DNA from 3 places in the Candidatus Merdisoma sp. HCP28S3_D10 genome. Region 1 is predicted to be linked to each of the others. Evidence: predicted binding sites of a transcription regulator. Region 1 holds the regulator's gene; each other region holds the start of a gene.
The links. The regulator Rex, encoded in region 1, represses fermentation and respiration genes when NADH is low (regulators of the CRP and FNR family bind a similar motif). The targets are predictions, from matches to a motif close to ATTGTTAANTANTTAACAAT.

Region 1 (7,467 bases):
AAATTTCGGTGTGTATACCAGGATTCTGTTCTATTCCCTTTCAGGCATAAAAATCGTGAATCTCACAGATTTTTCCATGCCGCAAATAAATCCGGGGCACTCTCTGGGACAGATCACAAACGAATTCATAATTAAACCGTCCGGACAGCTCTGCCAGCTCATCCACAGACAGGAACTCCTCCCCGTCTTTTCCAAAAATTGTAACTTCCATACCGGGAACCGCCTCCGGTATCTCCGTCACATCCACCATCATCTGATCCATACAGACTCTGCCACAGATAGGTGCCCGTTTTCCGGCCACCAGCACACAGCCCTTATTCGACAGGCTTCTGGGATAGCCGTCCGCGTAGCCTACCGGAACGGTTGCTATCTTACGCGTCGATTCCGCTGTATAGATGCCGCCGTAGCTGACCTCGGTTCCCGGCGCAATTTTCTTTACATGGACGATATGGCTCTTCATTTCCATAGCCGGTCGGAGCGGAACCAGCTCCTTTTTCACTTCATCGGAAGGGTACAGACCATATACAGTAATCCCTGCACGCACCATATCCAGATTGGCCTCCGGCAGGTCAATGATCCCGGCACTGTTGGAGCAGTGATGAATCTGAAATTTTGCACCGGCTGCTTCGCAGGCAGCGCAAAAAGCACGATACCGAGCCAGCTGCTTTTCGGTCGCTGTCTTATCCGTCTCGTCAGATTTGGAAAAATGAGTAAACAGGCCTTCCAGGATGATGCCGGGAAGCTTTCCTATCTCGCAGACCATCTTTACGCTTTCCTCTGTGTCCGCAAACCCAATCCGGCTCATGCCAGTATCCAGCTTTATATGCACCCGGACTTCTTTTCCCTGGCGGATAGCTTCCTCTGAAAGCTCCCGTGCCATGTCCAGACGGAACACGGTCGGCCGGATATCCAGTCGCACCAGCTCCGGATAATCCTCCGGAAATACATAGCCCAAAATCAATATCGGCTTGCAGATTCCGTTTTTCCGAAGCTCCACAGCCTCCTCAATGGTAGCCGCCGCAAAGCCCCACAGATAATCCTTATCCTCTATCATCCGGGCAATAGGAACCGCCCCGTGGCCGTAGCCGTTAGCCTTCACCACAGCCGCAATTCTGGTATTCTCTTTTAAGTTGGCCTTCATAGCCTCAAAATTATCTTCTATGGCATCCAAATCCACATAAGCTGCTACACGCTTATAATTTTTCACTTCTGACACTCCTCACTGCTTTACTATATGCGTTATATGCAAAAGGGAGCCACGAAAGCTCCCTTTCCCTTTTTCTTACAATTCCATCAGGAACACGGGTGTTCCTTCTCATATCTGGTAATGTTATAAGAAAGCTGCATCAGGCTCTCTGACAGATGTACATTCTCCACCAGTACATCCGACGGAACATCCAGATCAATATGGGCAAAATTCCAGATAGCCTTGATTCCGTACTGAACCAGAAGCTTTGTCATCTCTTCTGCCTTAGACTTCGGCAATGTCAGCGCTGCAATCTGTATCTCCTCATCCCGGATAAAATCTTCCAGATCCTCCAGCATATGAATCTGAATGCCACGGACACTTAAGCCCTTCAGCACCGGATTTACATCGAAGATACCCTTTATGTAAAAACCGCGCTTTTCAAAATCCACATAATTGGCCAGTGCCTGTCCCAGATTACCGCCGCCAATGATAATCATATTGTGTTTTTTATCCAGACCGAGAATCTTTCCGATTTCTTCATACAGGTATTTTACGTTGTAGCCGTAGCCCTGCTGGCCGAAGCCGCCGAAATTATTCAGATCCTGCCGGATTTGTGACGCCGTCACGCTCATTCTCGTGCTGAGCTCTCCGGAGGAGATTCTTTCTACTCCGTTTTCCATCAGTTCACCCAGATAACGATAATAACGCGGCAGACGCTTAATCACTGCTTTTGAGATTTCTCTCTCTTCCATTTTCCTTTACACATCCCTCAATAAATCATTTCAAACCTGTCTTTATTATAAGCGATTAGCAAATTTTTTGTCAATCTTTATCTTGTTCATTCCTGTAATTTTCGCTATAATAGACTTCATGTGAGAAAAAAGAGTCAAAAACAGAGGTACTTTTATGATATTAGCATGTCAGAATATAAACAAAGCATTCGGAACCGACGTCATTTTAAGAAATGCGTCCTTCCATATTGAGGATCGGGAAAAGGCTGCCATTGTCGGCATCAACGGTGCGGGCAAGTCTACCCTCCTGAAAATTATCATCGGGGAAATGGAAGCAGACTCCGGCGAAGTGATCTTAGCCAAAGGGAAAACCATTGGTTATCTGGCCCAACATCAGGATTTGAATAGTGACCACAGTATCTATCAGGAGCTTCTGACGGTCAAGCAGGACGTCATCGACCTGGAAGAGCGTATCCGGGAGTTGGAAGCGCAGATGAAGGAGCTTTCCGGCGCAGCCCTTGAGACAGCTCTCGATCAGTATACCCGTCTGAACCATGAATTTGAGTTAAAGAACGGTTATGCCTATAAAAGCGAAGTAGTCGGCGTCCTGAAGGGACTGGGCTTTGAAGAGGAGGAATTCGAGAAGCAGGTCAATACCCTCTCCGGCGGTCAGAAGACCCGTGTATCCCTGGGTAAGCTTCTTTTGTCCCATCCGGATCTCATTATGCTGGACGAGCCCACCAACCATCTGGACATGAATTCCATTGCCTGGCTGGAAACCTTTCTACTGAATTATGACGGCGCTGTTTTGGTGGTTGCCCATGACCGTTACTTTTTAAATCGAATTGCTACGAAAATCATTGAAATCGACGCCGGCGAGGTAACCTCTTTTCAGGGAAATTATACCGATTACGCCGCAAAAAAGACACAGCTTCGGGAAGCCCGCATGAACGCCTGGCTGAATCAGCAGCGAGAAATCCGCCATCAGGAAGAGGTCATTCAGAAGCTGAAATCCTTTAACCGGGAAAAGTCCATCAAGCGGGCGGAAAGCCGGGAAAAAATGCTGGATAAAATGGAGGTCCTGGAAAAGCCCAGCGAGGTGCGCTCCGAGATGCATATTACCCTGGAGCCCAAGGTGGTCAGCGGAAACGATGTCCTGACCGTAGAAGGACTTTCCAAAGCCTTCGGCAGTCAGACGCTCTTTACGGATCTCAGCTTTGAAGTAAAGCGTGGAGAACGGGTAGCCCTCATCGGAAATAACGGAACCGGAAAAACCACCATTCTGAAGATTCTGAATGGACTTCTGGAGGCTGACAGCGGATCCTTCACACTGGGATCCAAGGTAAAAATTGGCTACTATGATCAGGAACACCACGTGCTTCACCCGGAAAAAACGCTGTTTGAGGAGATCTCCGACGCCTATCCGGATCTGGATAATACCACCATCCGCAGTACCCTTGCCGCCTTTCTCTTTACCGGCGACGATGTGTTTAAACGGATCGCCGAGCTGTCCGGCGGGGAACGGGGCCGTGTTTCCCTGGCCAAGCTGATGCTTTCCGAAGCTAATTTTCTGATTCTGGACGAGCCTACCAACCATCTGGATATTATCTCCAAAGAAATTCTGGAACAGGCCCTGAACCGCTACACCGGAACGGTTCTTTATGTATCCCATGACCGGTATTTTATCAACAGCACCGCCACCCGGATTCTGGATCTGACCGGTGGTCAGCTGGTCAACTATATCGGAAATTATGATTATTATCTGGAAAAGCACGATATTCTGACGCCGAAGATTCTGAATATAGACGCAACGGAAACGAAGGCACCGGAACCGGAGTCTGCCGGAAAGCTGGACTGGAAACAGCAGAAGGAAGAACAGGCAAAGCAGAGAAAGCGGGAAAATGATTTCAAAAAAACCGAGGCTGAAATTTTTGAACTGGAAAGCCGGGACAGTGAAATCGACCAGCTTCTCTCCCAGGAAACTGTCTACACCAATGTGGCGGAATGTATGAAGCTCCACAAAGAAAAAGAGGCCCTGACGGCCCGTCTTGAAATTCTATATGAACAATGGGAAGCGCTGGCTCAATGATTGGCCAGCGCTTCTCTGAATTCATCCAGATTCTCTTCTGTTACATACATGCCGAAGCCTTGGGCTTCCAGCGTTTCATCGGTCGTTCCGTTGAAAATACGATCTATCATCATGTCTCCCAGCTCCTCTGTATAATGGCTGGCCTCATAATAATAACGCTTATCCTGGGTTACGGCATTCTCTCCGCTGAAATTATAATAACCGCCAGCGGCTCCCGCCAGCCAGCCAAGATACTGTTCATAACCAAAATGCTTGGATTGCTTATAGGTCCGGAAGTAGAGGGGGTTGGTGAAAACAATCAGGTTAATGCCATAGTCCTGGCAGAGCTCCCGAATCTGCCGGATATCCAGCAGAGAATCTGCCATATAATCCGTATAATAGTCGTCCCAGTAAGGAACATCATCCCGGAAGGTTCCTCCAAGAGACGGATCCCGCAGGGTGCTTCCGCTTCGATAATAGCGTTCCACATAATCCGGATCCGTTATTTCATGATTTAAAATAACATCCAGAGAAAGCAATACCCCTTTGATACTCAAGTATTTTCCATAAAATTCCAGCTTGTTTGTGCGCGGATAGGGAATCCGGTAAAACTGGCTCTGATGCAAGGCCGGATCCACAAAGGCAGAGATATTGTCCACGCCAATCATCACATTTTTCGGAATGATACCGTTGGCGATCAGTTCCTTTAAGTTATCCAGGTGTTCCGCCGGTAATCCTTCCGAATAAGACATATTATACCAGTTGCCCTCCGGGATCTTTTCCACGTTTACAAATCCGGTCCGGGAAGATCCGAACAGAAAGGAATCAAACTTATCCGGGTTATGCAGAATATACTGCATTTTGATATCATTGCTGTTGGGCTCCACGCCGTTATCCCGGAGTTTCTCCCAGTGGAAAACATTATAGGGATCCACCGCCATGGGAATGGCAAGCTCCAGAACCAGGATAAATATCACAAAGGGCGCAATTTTTTTTAAAAATCGTTTCATGTATCCTCTCTCGCTTTAAAACTGAAAATAAACAAAACTGTACTCTCCCAGCTGCCGGCTGTAAAGCACAACGAAAATCAGGGCGAAATAAAAAGCATAGCGTACAGGCTTCCGGAGCCGGCCAAACCATTCCCATACATCGCTCTTTAGCGCCAGATAGTCATGGGCCATCAAAAGTACTACCCAGAACAGCACCAGCTTAAGCTCCGTGCTCTGGATCAGTCCCGCGTTTTTAAAAGACACATAGCATTCTCTCACGTATTCAACCGGCTGCGTTATGCCCTGGAAGATATGGGTCAGGATATAAATCGCGTCCGACATGGTATTTGCCCGGAAAAACAACCAGGCCAGCGTCACAAAAGCAAAGGTCAGCAATACCCGGAAGGGACTTCGCCGCTCTTTTCCTGGCGGAAAATACTGATTCCAGATTCGTTCAACGATCTGTGCCACGCCGTGAAGTCCGCCCCAGATCACAAAGGTCCAGTTGGCGCCATGCCACAGCCCGCTGACCAGAAAGGTCAGTACCAGATTGCGGTAGGTCTTCCATTTTCCGGCGCGGCTGCCTCCCAGGGGAATGTATACATAATCCCGGAACCAGCTGGACAGAGAGATGTGCCATCTGCTCCAGAATTCCTTCACAGAGGCAGCAAAATAGGGACTTTTGAAGTTGTTGATCAGATCCATATCGAACAGGCAGGCCACGCCTCTGGCAATGTCGGAATAGCCGGAAAAATCACAGTATACCTGAAACGCATAGAAAAAGGTTGCCACGGCCAATGCCAGGCCCGTGAAGTTCGTCACCTGATTGTATACAATATCCACGCTGGAGCACAGTACGTCCGCGATGGCAATTTTCTTAAAATACCCCCAGGCAATCAGCTTGGCGCCCCGGATACCTTTCTCACAGTCAAAGGAATGCTCCCGTTCCATCTGGGGCAGCAGATGCTCCGCCCGCTCAATAGGGCCTGCCAGAAGCAGCGGAAAAAAGGATACAAAGGCCGCGTATCTTCCCAAATTCCTGCAGGCTTTGATTTTCCCATGATAGACGTCAAGCACATAGCCCAGCGTCTGGAAGGTATAAAAGGAAATACCCACCGGCAGCACCAGCTTCAAGGTCACAGGACTCATGGAGATGGAAAACCGCGAAAGAGCCGCCGTTACAGAACTGCTCAGGAAATTAAAATATTTGAAAAAGAACAGAAGCCCCAGGCAGACACAAAGGGCAATGCCCATATACAGCTTCTTTTTCTTCTGTTCCTCTGTTTTTTCGATCAAAAGCGCCGTACAAAAAGAAACTGCCGTTGTCAGCAGAATCAGAAAAATATAGGACGCGTTGGCGCTCATATAGAAATAATAGCTGGATACCAGCAGGACGCCCCACCGGTATCTGGGGGGCGTCAGCCAGTAAATTGCAAATACAATAGGTAAAAATACATAAAATGCATTGGAGTTAAACAGCATGCAATAAATCCTCTAAATTCTTTCGGATGGCTTTGATAAAGTCTTCGCTGGAGAGCACGACAGGATTCGGCAGGGTGGTAATCAGAGCCAGATCCTTGGTCATCTGACCGCCTTCGATAGTTGCGATGGAGGCCTGCTCCAGTTTATCCGCAAACTCCATAAGAGTCTGGTTCTGATCCAGCTCGCCACGCTTTCTCAGCGCTCCGGACCAGGCAAAAATAGTCGCCATAGAGTTGGTGGAGGTCTCCTCTCCCTTCAGGTGCTTATAATAATGACGCTGTACCGTTCCGTGAGCCGCCTCATACTCGAAATAGCCGTGGGGAGATACCAGTACGGAGGTCATCATAGCCAGGGAACCGAAGGCTGTGGCAATCAGATCGCTCATGACATCGCCGTCATAATTCTTGCAGGCCCAGATATAGCCGCCCTCGGACTTGATGACACGGGCAACCGCGTCGTCAATCAGGGTATAGAAATAGGTGATGCCCAGCTCCTCAAACTTCTCCTTATATTCTTTCTCATAAATCTCCTGAAATACGTCCTTGAAGAAATGATCGTATTTCTTGGAAATGGTATCCTTGGTGGCGAACCACAGATCCTGCTTCTGGGAAACCGCGTAGGAGAAACAGCTTCTGGCAAAGCTTTCAATGGAGCTCTCCAAGTTGTGCATACCCTGCGCGATACCGCCCTCCTTGAACTCATGGATAGTCTCCCGCAGCTCTGTTCCGTCCTCGCCTGTGAAGACCAGCTCGCATTTTCCGGGTCCCGGAATCCGCATTTCAGAAGCCTTGTAGACATCGCCGTAGGCGTGACGGGCTACGGTAATGGGTTTCTTCCAATTCTTCACATAAGGCTCAATGCCTTTTACGATAATCGGAACACGGAATACGGTTCCGTCGAGAATCGCCCGGATCGTACCATTGGGACTCTTCCACATCTGCTTTAAGTCATATTCCTTCATACGGGCCCCATTGGGGGTAATCGTCGCGCATTTTACAGCGACCCCAT
Region 2 (7,467 bases), on a different contig from region 1:
ACCAATCTTTACCACATTTCCACCAGTCGCGGACGCGTCTGCTCCTGCAGCGCTGTCGCTTCCTCCCTTGCCGCATCCTGCCAGCAGGGTGCTGACCATGGCTGCCGCAAGCAATACTGATAATGCACGCTTTTTCATAACTTTCTTCCTCCTCTTTCCGCTCTTACAACTGTCATGGACATTTTCCATCTTTTTGTCCCTCTGTCAAAGACATTTGTTCGCGGTTTCTGATATGGGCCTTAGTATAGCACGTTCAAACCGGAATTACAAGCAGAAAATGTAAAAAAATTTATCTACAGCGGACATTTGGCTTTATAGCGCGTACATGAGGGTGAAAGAAAGAATCCTGCAAAGCAGGATTCTCCGCCTGCGGCGGGTCGCGTAAGCGACATACTACCTCGCCGCCGCAGTGCGATAATATTTTTTATGTAATAGGGGATTCCATAGGAATTTCCTATTACATAAAAAACCTGTGACAGGGAGCTATCTAATCCGATCTCTGTCACAGGTTCTTTTCAAATTCGTATGTTATGATGTCGGGGTCAAAAGCCCCCGACTTTGATGCCTACGGATTGCTCCGTGCTGCGCACTCCCACAATCCTACCCAACATTCGCATATCGTGGGATTATCATCCCACTTCTATGCTCATATCGGGTCGGGTCCTAAGGTCTTTCACCCATCTATGAGCAAGCTCATGTGGGCTTAGACCTTTTGACCCTGGCATCATGTTATAAAATTACAGCTCGATCTTGCCGCTTTCCTTACCGTTGATTACATAGTAAGCCGCGCTGTCTTCCGGCTTTACATACAGATCCAGGCTCTTGATAGAGGAAGCTCTGTGTCCCAGCGCTACCCACTTCTCGGTAACCAGCTCAGTCAGCGCTGTGGTGCTGATCTCTTTTCCTGCGAACTGAACGTATACGTTCTGTACCGCTTCCTTCTTCTCAGCCTTCTTAGCCTCTGTCTTCGGCTTCGGGCCGCGCTTTGCGGGAGCCTTCTTAGCCTCTGCCTTCGGTGCCTCAGCCTTTGCGGGCTCTGCTTTTACGGTCTCTGCCTTCGGTGCCTCTTTTACTTCTGTCTCGGCCTTCACTGCTGTCTCTGCTTTTGCTGTCTCTACTGTCTTAGCCGGAGCGTTTATCTTCACGTTTTCTGCCTTTTTAGTGGTCTGTGTTACTTTTTTAGCAGTCATACTAATCCTCCTCTGACTATTGCACTTCCAAATCATTAACAGCGCCTATTATAGTGCATTTTACCAGATATTGCAAGCGATTTTTGGGAATATTGCCCATTTCAGGCCAAATGACCAACATAAACAGGATTAGCGCAGCGCATGAATAAACAGACCGCTCCGAAGCTTCGGCTCAAACCAGGTGGACTTGGGAGGCATCAGGCGTCCCGCGTCTGCCACGGCAAAAAGCTCCCCGATAGATGTAGGATACATGGCAAAAGCCACCTTCATATCCGTATGTACCCGTCTCTCCAGTTCAGATAAGCCCCGGATTCCGCCGACAAAATCTATCCGGCTGTCGGTCTTCGGATCCTGAATTCCCAGGACCGGTGCCAGAATCTCCTTCTGCAGGACAGACACGTCCAGCCCCTCTACCGGATCATCGTTTTCATACTCCGGCTTCAAAGTCAACAGATACCATCGTTCTTCCAGGAACAGTGTCACCTGTCCCTTTTTCTTCGGATGCTCCGCACCTGTCAGCGCTTCCACCGTAAAGACCTTCTGAACCCGGTCTAAAAATTCTTCCGGTGTAAGCCCGTTCAAATCCCGGACCACGCGGTTGTAATCCATAATCATCAGTTCATCGTCCGGGAAAATCACAGATAAGAAGTAGTTAAACTCCTCCTCGCCGGTATAACCCGGATGCTCCTCCCGACGCTTCACACCTACGCGCACAGCCGATGCCGCCCGATGGTGTCCGTCCGCGATATACAGGGCGTCCATCTGCGAAAAAGTCTCATAGACAGCGCTGATTTTTTCTGTGTCCGCAATCCTCCAGCCCCGATGACGGATACCGTCCTCCGAAACGAAATCAAACAGAGCCGGTTCCGCTTTCACCCCGGCCACCTGCTTCTTCAGATCCTCCCGGTTCCGGTACGCCAGGAAAATCGGTCCGGTCTGGGCGTCGCAGACGTCCACATGGCGCACCCGGTCCTCTTCCTTCTCCCGGCGGGTATTTTCATGCTTTTTGATCACGCCGTTCCGGTAATCGTCGATGGAAGCGCAGGCCACGATCCCTGTCTGGCTGCGGCCGTTCATGGTCAGCTCATAGAGATAATAGCAGGGCGTATCGTCCTGTATAAAATCTCCATCCCGTACCATTCCCCAGAGCAGCTCCTTTGCTTTCTGATAGACCTCCGGCGCATAGATGTCCGTATCCTCCGGAAGCTGGGTCTCCGCCCGGTCGATACGAAGAAAGGACAAGGGGTGACCCTGTACGGCCCTTCTGGCCTCCTCCCAGTTGTATACATCATAGGGCAGGGCCGCGATCTCCGCTTCCTTCCCGGCTGCGGGACGAATGCCCCGGAAAGCTCTGATCCTGGCCATCAGCAGATCACCCGCACTTTCAGTACGCCATCTACCGCCTCCAGCTTCTCGATCAGTTCCGGACTTGCGGCGCTCTCCAGATCGAACATGGAATACGCATAGTCTCCGCGGCTCTTGTTGGTCATGTTGCCAATGTTATAGTTGGCCTCACCGAGAATGGTTGTAAACTGGCTCAACATATTTTTTACATTTCGATGGCAGATTGCCACACGGGCCGGATAGCTGGGAATACCCATATCGCAGTCCGGATAGTTGACGGAATGCTGGATATTGCCATACTCCAGATAGCCACGAAGCTCCTTTACCGCCATCCGCGCACAGTTTTCCTCTGCCTCCTCTGTGGACGCTCCCAGATGGGGCGTCACGATGACTCCCTTTGCGCCTGCGGTAACAGGATTCGGAAAGTCTGTCATGTAACGGGCTACCTTGCCCTTCTTCAGTGCGTCTACCATCGCCTTCTCGTCTACCAGAAGGTCACGGGCATAGTTCAGGACAACCACGCCGTCCTTCATCTTCTCGATGGCTTCTGCGTTGATCATACCCTTTGTATTGTCCATCAAGGGCACATGAATGGTGATATAATCGCACTCCTTGTAAATATCGTCCACATTGGTAATATGGCGGATATTGCGGGACAAATTCCAGGCTGCGTCCACGGAGATATAGGGATCATAACCCAGCACTTCCATGCCAAGATGAGTCGCTGCGTTCGCCACCTGGACGCCGATGGCTCCCAGACCGATGATACCCAGCTTCTTTCCCTGGATCTCGTGACCGGCAAACTGCTTTTTCTGCTTTTCCGCAAGCTTGCTGATCTCCTCATTCATACGCTCCGACTGTACCCAGTTTACGCCGCCGATGATATCTCTGGCCGCCAGCAGCATACCTGCCAGTACCAGTTCTTTAACGCCATTGGCATTGGCACCCGGCGTATTGAATACCACGATTCCCTGCTCCGCGCATTTGGCCAGGGGAATGTTGTTGACTCCGGCCCCGGCGCGGGCAATGGCCTTCAGATTCTCCGGAAATTCTGTATCATGAAGGGCTGCGCTCCGCACCAGCAGCGCGTCTGCCTCATTCATATCCTCTACCTGCTGATAATCCTTTGTGAAATGATCCAGACCCACCTGAGCGATCTGATTCATGCATTTGTACTGATACATGGCTTAATTATCCTCCTCAAATTTCTTCATGAACGCTACCAGGGCCTTTACGCCCTCCAGGGGCATGGCGTTGTAAATGCTTGCCCGCATTCCGCCTACGCTTCTGTGTCCCTTCAGGTTCACAAAGCCTGCCTCCGTAGCCTCTTTGATGAATTTTGCGTCCAGCTCCTTGTCTCCGGTCACAAAAGGTACGTTCATGATGGAACGGTCCTCCTTGCGTACGGTACCCTTGAAGAGCTTGCTGGAATCCAGGAAATCATAGAGAACCTTTGCCTTCTCCTCATTGCGGGCCTTCATCGCTTCCAGACCACCCTGCTTCTTCAGCCATTTGAAGACCTTACCGCACATATAGATGCAGTAGCAGTTAGGCGTATTGTAAAGAGAATCCGCGTCCGCGTGAATCTTGTATTTCATATAAGTCGGTGTATAGGGAAGCACGTCCTCGGTGATCAGGTCCTCCCGGATAATCACGATAGCCATTCCCGCGGGGCCCACGTTTTTCTGTACGCCGCCGTAGAGCAGGCCGTATTTGCTTACGTCCACCGGCTCTGACAAGAAGCAGGAGGAGATATCCGATACCAGTGTCTTCCCCTTGGTATCCGGCAGTGTATGGAACTTGGTTCCGTAGATGGTGTTATTTTCACAGATGTATACATAATCCGCGTCCGGGCTGACAGGCAGATCGGAGCAATCCGGAATATAGGAGAAGGTTTCGTCCTCCGAAGAAGCGATGGCATTGGCCTTTCCGTAAATCTGCGCCTCCTTGAACGCCTTCTTCGCCCACTGTCCGGTGATGATATAATCAGCCACCTTGTTTTTCATCAGGTTCATGGGAATTGCCGCAAACTGGAGATGGGCTCCGCCCTGCATGAACAGCACCTTATAATTGTCCGGAATCTGCATCAGATCGCGCAGGTCCTGCTCCGCCTCCTGAATGATGGTCTCAAAGGCCTTGGAGCGGTGTGACATTTCCATCACGGACATTCCTGTTCCCCGGTAGTCCAGCATCTCATCTGCTGCCTCGCGCAAAACCTCCTCCGGCATAACAGCCGGTCCTGCTGAAAAATTATACACACGACTCATTTTTTCATTCCTCCCACTTTTTACTTACGTTCCTGCAGCCTTTCCCGATTTGTCTGAATATTTGCAGGTTTTATGTATATTATGTAATTTTCTTTATTCTAGTACCTTGTTAAACTCTTGTCAATCATTTTTTAACCGAATCAAGTAAGTCCCCTGCTTCCATTGCGAATATCCTCTTGATTAATAGAGGACAACCGGCGTACCCTTTTCCATATTGGCGTACACCTGCTTCATGGCTGCCAGCGGCGTATTGACACAGCCGTGGGAACCGTTGGTCAGATAGACCTCTCCGCCAAACTGGGAGCGCCAGTAGGCGTCATGGATTCCGTAATTGCCGTAAAAAGGCATCCAGTAATTCACCGGAGTCCGGTAATTGTCGCCCTTCAGCACCGCATTGCGGGTCTTATACTGAATCTGCGCTACGATGGCAGGCGTATTATAGCCACGGCTGATATTGCCGGTTACCACGTCTGTGTCCACAACCAGCGCGCCGTTTTTGTAGCACCACATATGCTGGGCGCTCAGATCCACCTCGATATAGGTATTGCCGATATCTCCGTTGGGGCCGTCCCAGGTATTGCCCTCGTGACTATAGGCCGGTTCCTTTGTGACAGTTTCGCCCTTTTCAAGGCTCGCAAACAAGGCTTCACTCTCGGCCGCCTTATCGATCTGCCAGCCGTAGTTGCCGCCCTTTACGGTAACGGTTCCCCGCAGGGTGCTCTGGAAGCTGCGGGCCTGCTTATAGGTATCCCGCTCCTTCGCAAGCTCTGCCACCCAGTCAGCGACGGCTTCCCTGGAAAGGGTCGCCTGGTAATCCTCGTCAATGGTAATAAAACAGCTGATAACCGATCGATCTACTATCTCCTTCTGATTTCCGAAGGTGTAGGTGACGGATGCGCCAAGCCACTTGTCAAGCTCATCGGTCAGATCTGTTATCTGCTCTGATTCGGTGGTAATCTCAGGCTTCACATAGCAGCCTGTCTCCTCCAGATCCAGCGTTTCCAACAGATTGGAGGCTGCGGACCGAATCTGATCTTCCAGAACCCGGCTGTCTACCTCTGCGCCCTGTTCCTCCTTATGGACCTCGTATCCATCTTCTGTCATCTCGACCCAGGCGTTTTCCGGGGAAGCACCCTGCTTCACACATTCCAGCATGGTTTCCGCAAGGGTATCCTCATCGAAGGAAAGCTTCGGACCAATCTGATAAGAATCCTTTTCCCAGAACAGCCTGGGCCACAGAAAACCGTTCTGCTTCCGCTTCAGCACCCGCACTTCCTCATTATCCGAAAAGCTCATACCCAGTTTCTTCGGAGTCAGGGTGACCGTATCGCCGCCCCGCTCCTCCAGCGTCAGAGTATAGGCATTTCCCTGGGAAAGCAGAAGTTCATTTACCTGCTTTACCGTATACAGATCTGCGTTTGCTCCGTTAAATGTGGTTCCCGGGAAAAAATGCTCCATAAAATAAATGGAAACTCCCACGTATGCCAACACAAGAACGATCAGGATCCAGAGATACCAACGTATCCGCTTTATTACCGCTATCATTTTTCATTCTACTCCACTCTATTTTCTCTCTTGTCCCTATTTCTGATTTAAATCGTCCGCGTCGAAGGTATCCTCCAGCGGGGCTCCCGGAGACATCATCGGGAACACCTTATCATCACTGTCGATGACACACTCCAGAACCACCGGACGGCCAAGGGAAATGGCCTTTTCCAGAGCCGGAGCGACTTCTTCTTTCTTTGTCACACGCATGCCGACTGCACCCATAGCCTCTGCCAGCTTTACAAAATCCACCTGGTCATCCAGCACCGTCGCGGAATAACGCTGTCCGTAATACAAGGTCTGCCACTGGCGCACCATACCCAGCACATGGTTATTCAACACTAACTGGATAATCGGTACGTTATAACGGGCCGCTGTGGCAATCTCATTCATATTCATGCGGAAGCAGCCGTCGCCCGCCACATTGACAACCGTCTTGTCCGGACGGCCCAGCTTGGCTCCGATACTGGCTCCCAGGCCATAGCCCATGGTTCCCAAACCACCGGAAGTCAGGAAAGTTCTGGGCTCCTTATACTTATAATACTGGGCAGCCCACATCTGATTCTGGCCCACCTCTGTCGTAATGATGGCGTCGCCCTTGGTAACCCGGTACAGCTCCTCTACCACATAGGGTCCTGTCAGACGGTCACCGTCAAACTTCAGCGGATATTGATTCTTCAGAGCCTCTACCTCTGCGGTCCAGGCCTCATGCTTCATTTCCGACAATCTCTCATTCAGCATTGCCACAACGGACTTTACGTCTCCAATCACACTTCCGCTGACCAGTACGTTCTTATTGATCTCCGCCGGATCCACATCAATCTGCAGAACCTTTGCTTTCTTCGCGAACCGGCTGGTATCTCCGGTCACGCGGTCGCTGAAGCGGGCGCCCAGAGTAATCAGCAGATCGCAGTGGGCCACACCGAAGTTGGACGCTTTGGTTCCATGCATACCCAGCATACCGGTATACAGCGGATCGGTGCCGTCAAACGCGCCTTTTCCCATAAGGGAATCACAGACCGGGGCCTGGATCTTATGAGCCAGCTCGTTAATTTCCTCCGAAGCGCCGGAGATGACGGAACCGCCGCCTACAAAGATAAAGGGGCGCTCCGCTTCCCGGA
Region 3 (7,467 bases), on a different contig from region 1:
TTCTGCTCCTCCTTCCGCATTTTTCTCAGGAATCAGGCCAAGAGCCTCTGCCAGAAGCTCCGTCAGATACGTAACCGGAAGCTTTTTCGCGCTTCCACTGGTTCTCAGGTTATAGAGACACAGAGGACAGGCGGTAATCAGTTCTTCCGCTCCGTGATCTGCCGCGGATTCCATGACCCGGTCTACCATCGTACCGGCCAGGGGCTTGTCCTTCAGGGACACATAACCGCCGCAGCACTCGTTCCGGTAGGGATACACCACCGGCTCAGCGCCCAGGGCCCGGATAAAGTCTTCGATAATGGTCGGATTCTCCGGATCGTCAAAGGCCATGATATCACTGGGGCGAAGCAGCATACAGCCATAATACGCGCCGATTTTCCGTCCGGTCAAGGGATGTGTCACCTTTTCCCGGATGGTATCAAAACCGATGTGGTCACGGAGAACCTCCAGATAATGAAGGACCTTTGTCTCTCCTTCATAGGGCTCTGCCAGGTTCAGATAATTGTTGGCTCTGGTACGGATATCTTCCACATTCTGCATATCGTCGTTGACACGCTTGATTACGTGATGACAGGCAGAACAGAGCGTTACCAGATCCTGTCCCTTCTCCTTTGCGTCGTTCAGGGCGCGGACTGCGGACAGCTTTGTGGCGATCTCATCGGACGCCAGCGGATAGACAGCTCCACAGCACTGCCATTCCTCGATTTCCCGTAAGGAAAAGCCCAGCGCTTCTGCTGACATTCTGGCGTATCGGTCCAGGTCCTGCGCCTTGTTCTTCAACGTGCAGCCCGGATAGTAGCTGTACACCATTTGACTACCTCCTTTTGTTTTTTCGTATGTTGGTGTGTAAGTTGTCTTTTTGACAATTTTCTATCAATCTTAGTTATTATACTACACTGTTAAACCATTAACAACCCCCCAATCCGGATTTTATGTTAGTTTTTGAAGTTTTTTTGGTGGATATGTTGCATTTTCATGTTAACTTCACATTTTTTCCTGTTAATTCCGACTTAAATCGTCGGATTTTTTGCAAAATCTCCCCATCCTCTTTGTTGCCGGAATGTTAAATAAAAAACAGAGTGGAAATTTCCACTCTGTTTTATCGGTTTGATTCTTTAGTCCTCTTTCATAACGTCATCGATGAAGTTTCTCAGAACCTCTGCAGAATGCTCTACCTGCTCCCGCTCCTTGTCTGTCAGGGTAATCTTGATTGCCTTGGCAATTCCGTCTGCGTTGACTACGCAGGGGATACTGATACAGGAGCCTTCCAGCTCTTCTCCGTACTCCTTACCCAGCACGTGTGCCACCGGAAGTACGGTATTCTGATTCTTGAGAATGGATTCCACAATCCGGAAGGTGGACATGGCGATTCCGTCGAAGGTCGCGCCCTTCAGGGAGATAACGTCCGCGCCGCCGGTCTTTGCCTTCAGTGCGATAGCCTCCTTTACTTCCTCCTTCTCCTTCGGATCCTCCGGCAGGAAATGGTCGATGGTCTCGCCCGCTACGTTGACACTGCTCCAGATCGGCACCTGGCTGTCTCCGTGCTCGCCCAGGATATAGCCCTGAATATCACGGATATCTACGTTCGCACGCTGGCTTAAGAGATAACGGAAACGCGCGGTGTCCAGAGAGGTTCCGGTTCCGATAACCCGCTCCGGGGACAGGCCTGTCTCCTTCTGAATCAGATAGGTGTTCACGTCTACCGGATTGGATACTACGATAATCAGCGGATTCTTTGCATACTTCATGATATTCTTCGCAATGCTTCTTGCCACTCCGGTATTTACCTTCGCAAGCTCCAGACGGGTCTGGCCCGGCTTCCGGGGAACACCCGCTGTAACAATGATAATCTTGGCGTCCGCGCACTCCTCATATCCGCCCTGACGAACGCGTACCTGGCTGTAGAAAGCGGTTCCGTGTGAGATATCCAGGGCTGCACCCTTCGCACGATCTTCGTTTACGTCTACCAGAACGATTTCTCCTACCTGTGCCCGCAGCATCAAGGTATAGCAGATAGTCTCGCCTACATTTCCAGCTCCAATTACTACGATCTTATTTGATGTTTCATTTGCCATACTGTTACCTCACTCTTTCTCGTCTCGTCCCAACGTTATTTTTTTCACAATATTGATATTTTTTTATCAACCGATTGCATTATATCACGTACAATCCGGTTATGCAAGAGGTAAATATCATTTTTGTACTTCTTTCTGTACAATTTTTTCGTAGAATTAACAAATCCTTAACGATAATTCCGGCCGAGTGCGCATCTTTATGAAAAGAATATGCATTTTTGCAAACAAAAACAGTGCCGACTTCCTTCTCACCGGAGAATTCTGTCAGCACTGCTCTTTTGTTAATTCATAGCTTATTTCTTTACAAATGCTTTCTTTACGAATGCATTCTTTTAATAACCTTCAGTCTCGTGAACTCCTCACGCTCCTTCTCCTCCAGGGCGTTGGAAATGTCTTTCGTCAGCGCCTCGTAGCGGGGAATGGTGATATTCTTCAAAGCGTTGGCACGCTTCTGGGCCTTCTTGATATTGGCCGCCAGCTGGTAGGCGGAATTCTCTACCGCGGACAGCTTGATGGTCAGATCCTTTACCTTTTCAAAAGAAACTCTGGCGATATCCAGAGATTCCTTCGTGCTGTAGAAGGCGTAGGCCGGCGCACGGGTAGCCCCGTCGTAGCGGACCAGCGGAATCTCGGTACCCATGATACTTCGGGTCTTGACCTCTACCGTATCCTCCACGGGTACGTTCCGGGCCACATCGGCTACGGCATTGATACCCAGCTCCATGTTGGCCTTCTGGAGAGCTGCATAGGCTGTGGTAAAGGTTGTGCGGATCTCGTCCTGGATATCCTTGGCCTGATCCACCAGTCCCATCAGCTCCCGGATCAGAATGTTCCGCTTCTTGTCCATCAGCTCATAGCCCTGCTTTGCCAGCTTCAGGGAGTTCTTCGCGCGTATGAGGTTGCCTTTTGTAGGAACTGCATTGTTATCCATACAGCTTCCTCCTTCTTAAAAAACTCGGTTTACATTATTCTGCCGGCTTATAATATTTATCAAGAATCTTGGTATCCACACGGTCCAGTTCCTCTCTCGGCAGCATGCCGAGAAGCTCCCAGCCGATGTTCAGCGTCTCTTCGATGGTACGGTTTTCCTCCGGACCCTGGCCTACAAAACGGGCCTCAAAGGCCTTACCGAACTGCAGGTACTTCTTATCAATCGGAGACAGCTCGTCCTCACCGATAACGGAAGCCAGCGCTCTCGCGTCTCCCACCTTCGCGTAGGAGGAGAACAGCTGGTTCGCCAGATCCTGATGATCCTCTCTGGTATAGCCCGCTCCGATACCGTCCTTCATCAGACGGGACAGGGAGGGCAGTACGCTGATAGGCGGATAAACTGCCTGTCCGTGAAGCTCACGATCCAGTACAATCTGACCCTCGGTAATATATCCGGTCAGGTCCGGAATGGGATGGGTGATATCGTCGTTGGGCATGGTCAGAATCGGGATCTGTGTCACGGAACCATTGACGCCCTCTACGATACCGGCACGCTCATAGATGGTGGCCAGCTCACTGTATAAGTATCCCGGATAACCCTTTCTGGAGGGAATCTCGCCCTTGGAGGAGGAAACCTCACGCATAGCCTCCGCAAAGGAGGTCATATCGGTCAGGATAACCAGGATATGCATATTGCACTCAAAGGCAAGATACTCGGCTGCGGTCAGAGCCACACGGGGTGTAATCAGACGCTCTACAACCGGGTCATTTGCCAGATTCATAAACATGGTAACGTGCTCGGAGGCTCCGCTCTCGTCGAAGGCACGGCGGAAGAAATCCGCTACGTCGTGCTTCACGCCCATGGCCGCAAATACGATACCGAACTGCTCGTCCGAATCGTCACCCAGGGAAGCCTGCTTTACCAGCTGTGCCGCCAGCTGATCATGGGGCAGACCGTTGCCGGAGAAAATCGGCAGCTTCTGTCCTCGAATCAGGGTGGTCAGACCGTCGATCGCGGAAAATCCGGTACGGATATAGTTACGCGGATACTCGCGGGTAACCGGGTTTAAAGGCTGTCCGTTTACATTCCGGTGAATGTCGGATACGATCTCGCCCAGGCCGTCGATGGGCTGTCCGATACCGTTGAAGGTACGGCCCAGGATCTCCGGGGAAAGGGCAATCTCCATGGGATGGCCGGTCAGCTTGGTGTGGGTATTGCGAAGGGACATATTATCGGTTCCGCCGAATACCTGGATCACCGCCTTATCCTTATAGCATTCGATGATACGGCCCAGCTCTTTTTTATTGCCATCCACCGTAATCTCTACGATCTCCTCGTAGGACGCGTTCTGGACGCCTTCCAGGGCAATCAGAGGGCCGTTTATTTCACTTAAGCCTAAATATTCAATTGACATTTTCTCTTCCTCCCCTTACGCGTTCTTTTCCAGTACGCGATCGTAGAACTCATCGATCGCTTTCTTATAATCGGCAAACAGCTCCAGATGATCGTTGGGCACATCGTATTTGATGGCAATGACCTTCTCGAAGATATTTTCACGCTTCAGCACGGACATAGGCATGCCCTGTGTAATCAGCGCCTTGGATCTGTCGTAGAGATAGAGTATGGTCTCCATCATTTTCATCTGCTTTTCCATCGGTACACAGGTATCATCCGGATGGAAGGCATTCTGCTGCAGAAATCCCAGACGGACAACTCTGGAAATCTCCAGAACCAGCTTCTGGTCATCCGGAAGCACGTCGCTTCCGATCAGCTTTACAATCTCCATCAGGCTGCTCTCCTGGTTCAAGATTACCATCAGACGGTTTCTGCAGTCCATGAAGTTCTTTGCCACATGATCCTTATACCAGGGCGCCAGATCGGACACATACTCACTGTAGCTACTGAGCCAGTGGATAGCCGGGAAATGACGGGCATAAGCCAGGGACTTATCCAGTCCCCAGAAGCAGCGGACAAAACGCTTGGTGTTCTGTGTAACCGGCTCGGAGAAGTCGCCGCCCTGCGGGGATACGGCTCCGATGATGGATACGCTTCCTTCTGTTCCATTTAAGTTCAGCATCATGCCGGCACGCTCATAGAACGCAGACAGACGGGATGCCAGGTATGCCGGGAAGCCTTCCTCCGCAGGCATTTCCTCCAGACGTCCGGACAGCTCACGCAGAGCCTCAGCCCAACGGGAAGTGGAGTCTGCCATGATCGCTACGTCGTAGCCCATGTCTCTGTAATACTCTGCCAGGGTAACACCTGTGTAAATACTAGCCTCACGGGCTGCCACCGGCATATTGGAGGTATTGGCGATCAGCGTGGTACGCTCCATCAGGGGGTTGCCTGTCTTCGGGTCAACCAGCTTGGAAAAATCCTCCAGTACCTGTGTCATCTCATTGCCACGCTCGCCGCAGCCGATATAGATGATGATATCCGCGTCGGACCATTTTGCGATCTGATGCTGCGTCATGGTCTTACCGGTTCCGAATCCGCCGGGAATCGCTGCGGTACCGCCCTTGGCGATTGGGAACAGGGTATCCAGGATACGCTGTCCGGTAACCAGCGGCTTGGAAGCCGGGTAACGCTTAGTGGTCGGTCTCGGCACACGGATAGGCCATTTCTGCATCATGGTCAGTTCCTTCTCGGTACCGTCGTCCAGCTGCAGAACCGCAATGGTATCGCAGATGGTATACTGGCCATCCGGCATTACCTTTGTCAGTACGCCGGAGAGATTCGGAGGAACCATAACCTTATGAACGATTGCCTTTGTCTCCGGTACCTCACAGATGATGGAGCCGCCGCTGACGCGGTCACCCGCCTTTACGATCATATGAGCGTCCCAGAGTTTCTCCTTATCCAGAGAATCTACGACGGTACCGCGGCTGATATACGCGCCGCCGATTTTCGCGATCTCACTTAAAGGACGTTCAATACCGTCGAAAATATTATGCAGGATTCCGGGAGCCAGGTATACGGAGATAGCGTCTCCGGTAGCCTCTACGATTTCACCCGGTTTGATTCCGGTGGTCTCCTCGAATACCTGAATGGTTGTTCTGTCTTTATCCAGACCGATGACCTCGCCTACCAGTTTTTCCTTGCCTACATAGACCATCTCGGCCATCTTAAAGCCGGTGTTGCCTTTGATGTATACAACAGGGCCGTTGATTCCATAGATAACGCCTGTTCTATTCATGGTGTGCTCCTCCTTTTAACTGGAAGCTTTCCTTCGCCCCTGCCAGCTTGCTCTCAAAGGAATTATCGATGAGGATATTCCGGCCCGGCAGTACGGCGCGTGTTCCGCCCATAAAGGAGTATTCGCTGACCGTCACCGGCGCTCCTACTTCTGACTCGATGCTGTATTTCTTCTGCGCATCGGACGGGTCAATATATAAAATCACTTCGTCTCCGCCTGCAAACTCCCTTGCCTCGCGCAGCTGTTTCACCAGCATCTGATGATATTCCCTGGTCTCCGCAAAGTTTGCCAGCAGATCCTTTACCTCTACAAAAAGCTTTTCCTTCAGTTCATCCTGCTTTTTGCTTAAGGTTCTCTTGATTTCAATCTGTTCCTCGGAGAACTGCTTGTTGTTTTCACGGACCAGACGGTCTGTCTCGGTCTTAATTTCAAGCTCCTCCTGACGACGCTTTTTCTCCTGATGCTCCTGAAAAATCTTTTCCATGGCATCTGTATACTCGCGGATCATGACGTCGCTTTTATGTCTCGCCTCTTCCATGGCGTAAGTCGTAAAATGCTGCAGTTTTTCTTCTGTCGTCATTGCGCTCACCTTCCTTCCTGTTCACTCTAAAGCTTGACTCCGATGGCTTCGTTCACATAGGAGGTAATGAAATTCTCTCCTCTTGTAGTGCCATGGCGGTCCGGAATTTCAATGAGAAGCGGAAGGCTGTGCCCCTGACGCGCTTCGTTGACAACCTCGGGAAATTCGCGGCCAAACTTCTCCGTCAGAATTACTACAGCCACATCCTTGTCAGCCATCACACGGTTCAGCTCTGCCCTCAGCTCCTCTTTTTCGTGGACAACGGCGCCCTCGACGCCTGCCAGGCGCATGCCTGTGCAGGTATCGATATTGTCGCTTATCAAATACATCTTCATATGGATTCCGCCTTTCGGGTCAGGGATTTACAGCTTACCAAGAATCATGAAGGAGATGATCAGACCATACAGAGCGATACCTTCGGCCATTGCTACGAAAATCATGGACTTACCGAAGATGCTCTGATCCTCGCTGATTGCGCCCAGCGCCGCGCTTGCGGAAGACGCTACGGCAATACCGGAACCGATACCGGAAAGGCTGGTAGCCAGCGCTGCTGCGATATATCCCAGACCTGTGGACATGCCTGCTGCGGTTTCTGCCGCGGTCTCTGCTGCGTGTACATCTCCGCCGTATGCCAGAACGGCTGCCAGAGCCAGAGTACCGAAGAAGAAGAAGCAGTTGCATCCAA

Region 2: a site for Rex is predicted at 4,907-4,926, ahead of serC (3-phosphoserine/phosphohydroxythreonine transaminase). Genes of this name have one in related genera too.
Region 3: a site for Rex is predicted at 2,127-2,146, ahead of ACTNCH_RS00100 (L-lactate dehydrogenase). Genes of this name have one in related genera too.

The regions. Positions count from the first base shown of each region.
Region 1 is NZ_JBQHTG010000002.1:300,892-308,358, reverse strand. Features, by position in the region: gene alr (alanine racemase) at 41-1,207, opposite strand; gene ACTNCH_RS06565 (redox-sensing transcriptional repressor Rex) at 1,294-1,941, opposite strand; gene ACTNCH_RS06560 (ABC-F family ATP-binding cassette domain-containing protein) at 2,096-4,009, shown strand; gene ACTNCH_RS06555 (hypothetical protein) at 4,003-4,998, opposite strand; gene ACTNCH_RS06550 (MBOAT family O-acyltransferase) at 5,014-6,459, opposite strand; gene ACTNCH_RS06545 (NADP-dependent isocitrate dehydrogenase) at 6,449-7,467, opposite strand, start outside.
Region 2 is NZ_JBQHTG010000004.1:83,151-90,617, forward strand. Features, by position in the region: gene ACTNCH_RS10765 (ABC transporter substrate-binding protein) at 1-138, opposite strand, end outside; gene ACTNCH_RS10770 (DUF6465 family protein) at 738-1,190, opposite strand; gene ACTNCH_RS10775 (DUF1015 domain-containing protein) at 1,320-2,555, opposite strand; gene ACTNCH_RS10780 (phosphoglycerate dehydrogenase) at 2,555-3,718, opposite strand; gene serC (3-phosphoserine/phosphohydroxythreonine transaminase) at 3,722-4,801, opposite strand; gene ACTNCH_RS10790 (L,D-transpeptidase family protein) at 4,982-6,346, opposite strand; gene ilvB (biosynthetic-type acetolactate synthase large subunit) at 6,383-7,467, opposite strand, start outside.
Region 3 is NZ_JBQHTG010000001.1:19,660-27,126, forward strand. Features, by position in the region: gene ACTNCH_RS00095 (CoB--CoM heterodisulfide reductase iron-sulfur subunit B family protein) at 1-810, opposite strand, end outside; gene ACTNCH_RS00100 (L-lactate dehydrogenase) at 1,116-2,075, opposite strand; gene ACTNCH_RS00105 (V-type ATP synthase subunit D) at 2,392-3,006, opposite strand; gene ACTNCH_RS00110 (V-type ATP synthase subunit B) at 3,041-4,420, opposite strand; gene ACTNCH_RS00115 (V-type ATP synthase subunit A) at 4,436-6,202, opposite strand; gene ACTNCH_RS00120 (V-type ATP synthase subunit E) at 6,195-6,782, opposite strand; gene ACTNCH_RS00125 (V-type ATP synthase subunit F) at 6,809-7,117, opposite strand; gene ACTNCH_RS00130 (ATP synthase subunit C) at 7,145-7,467, opposite strand, start outside.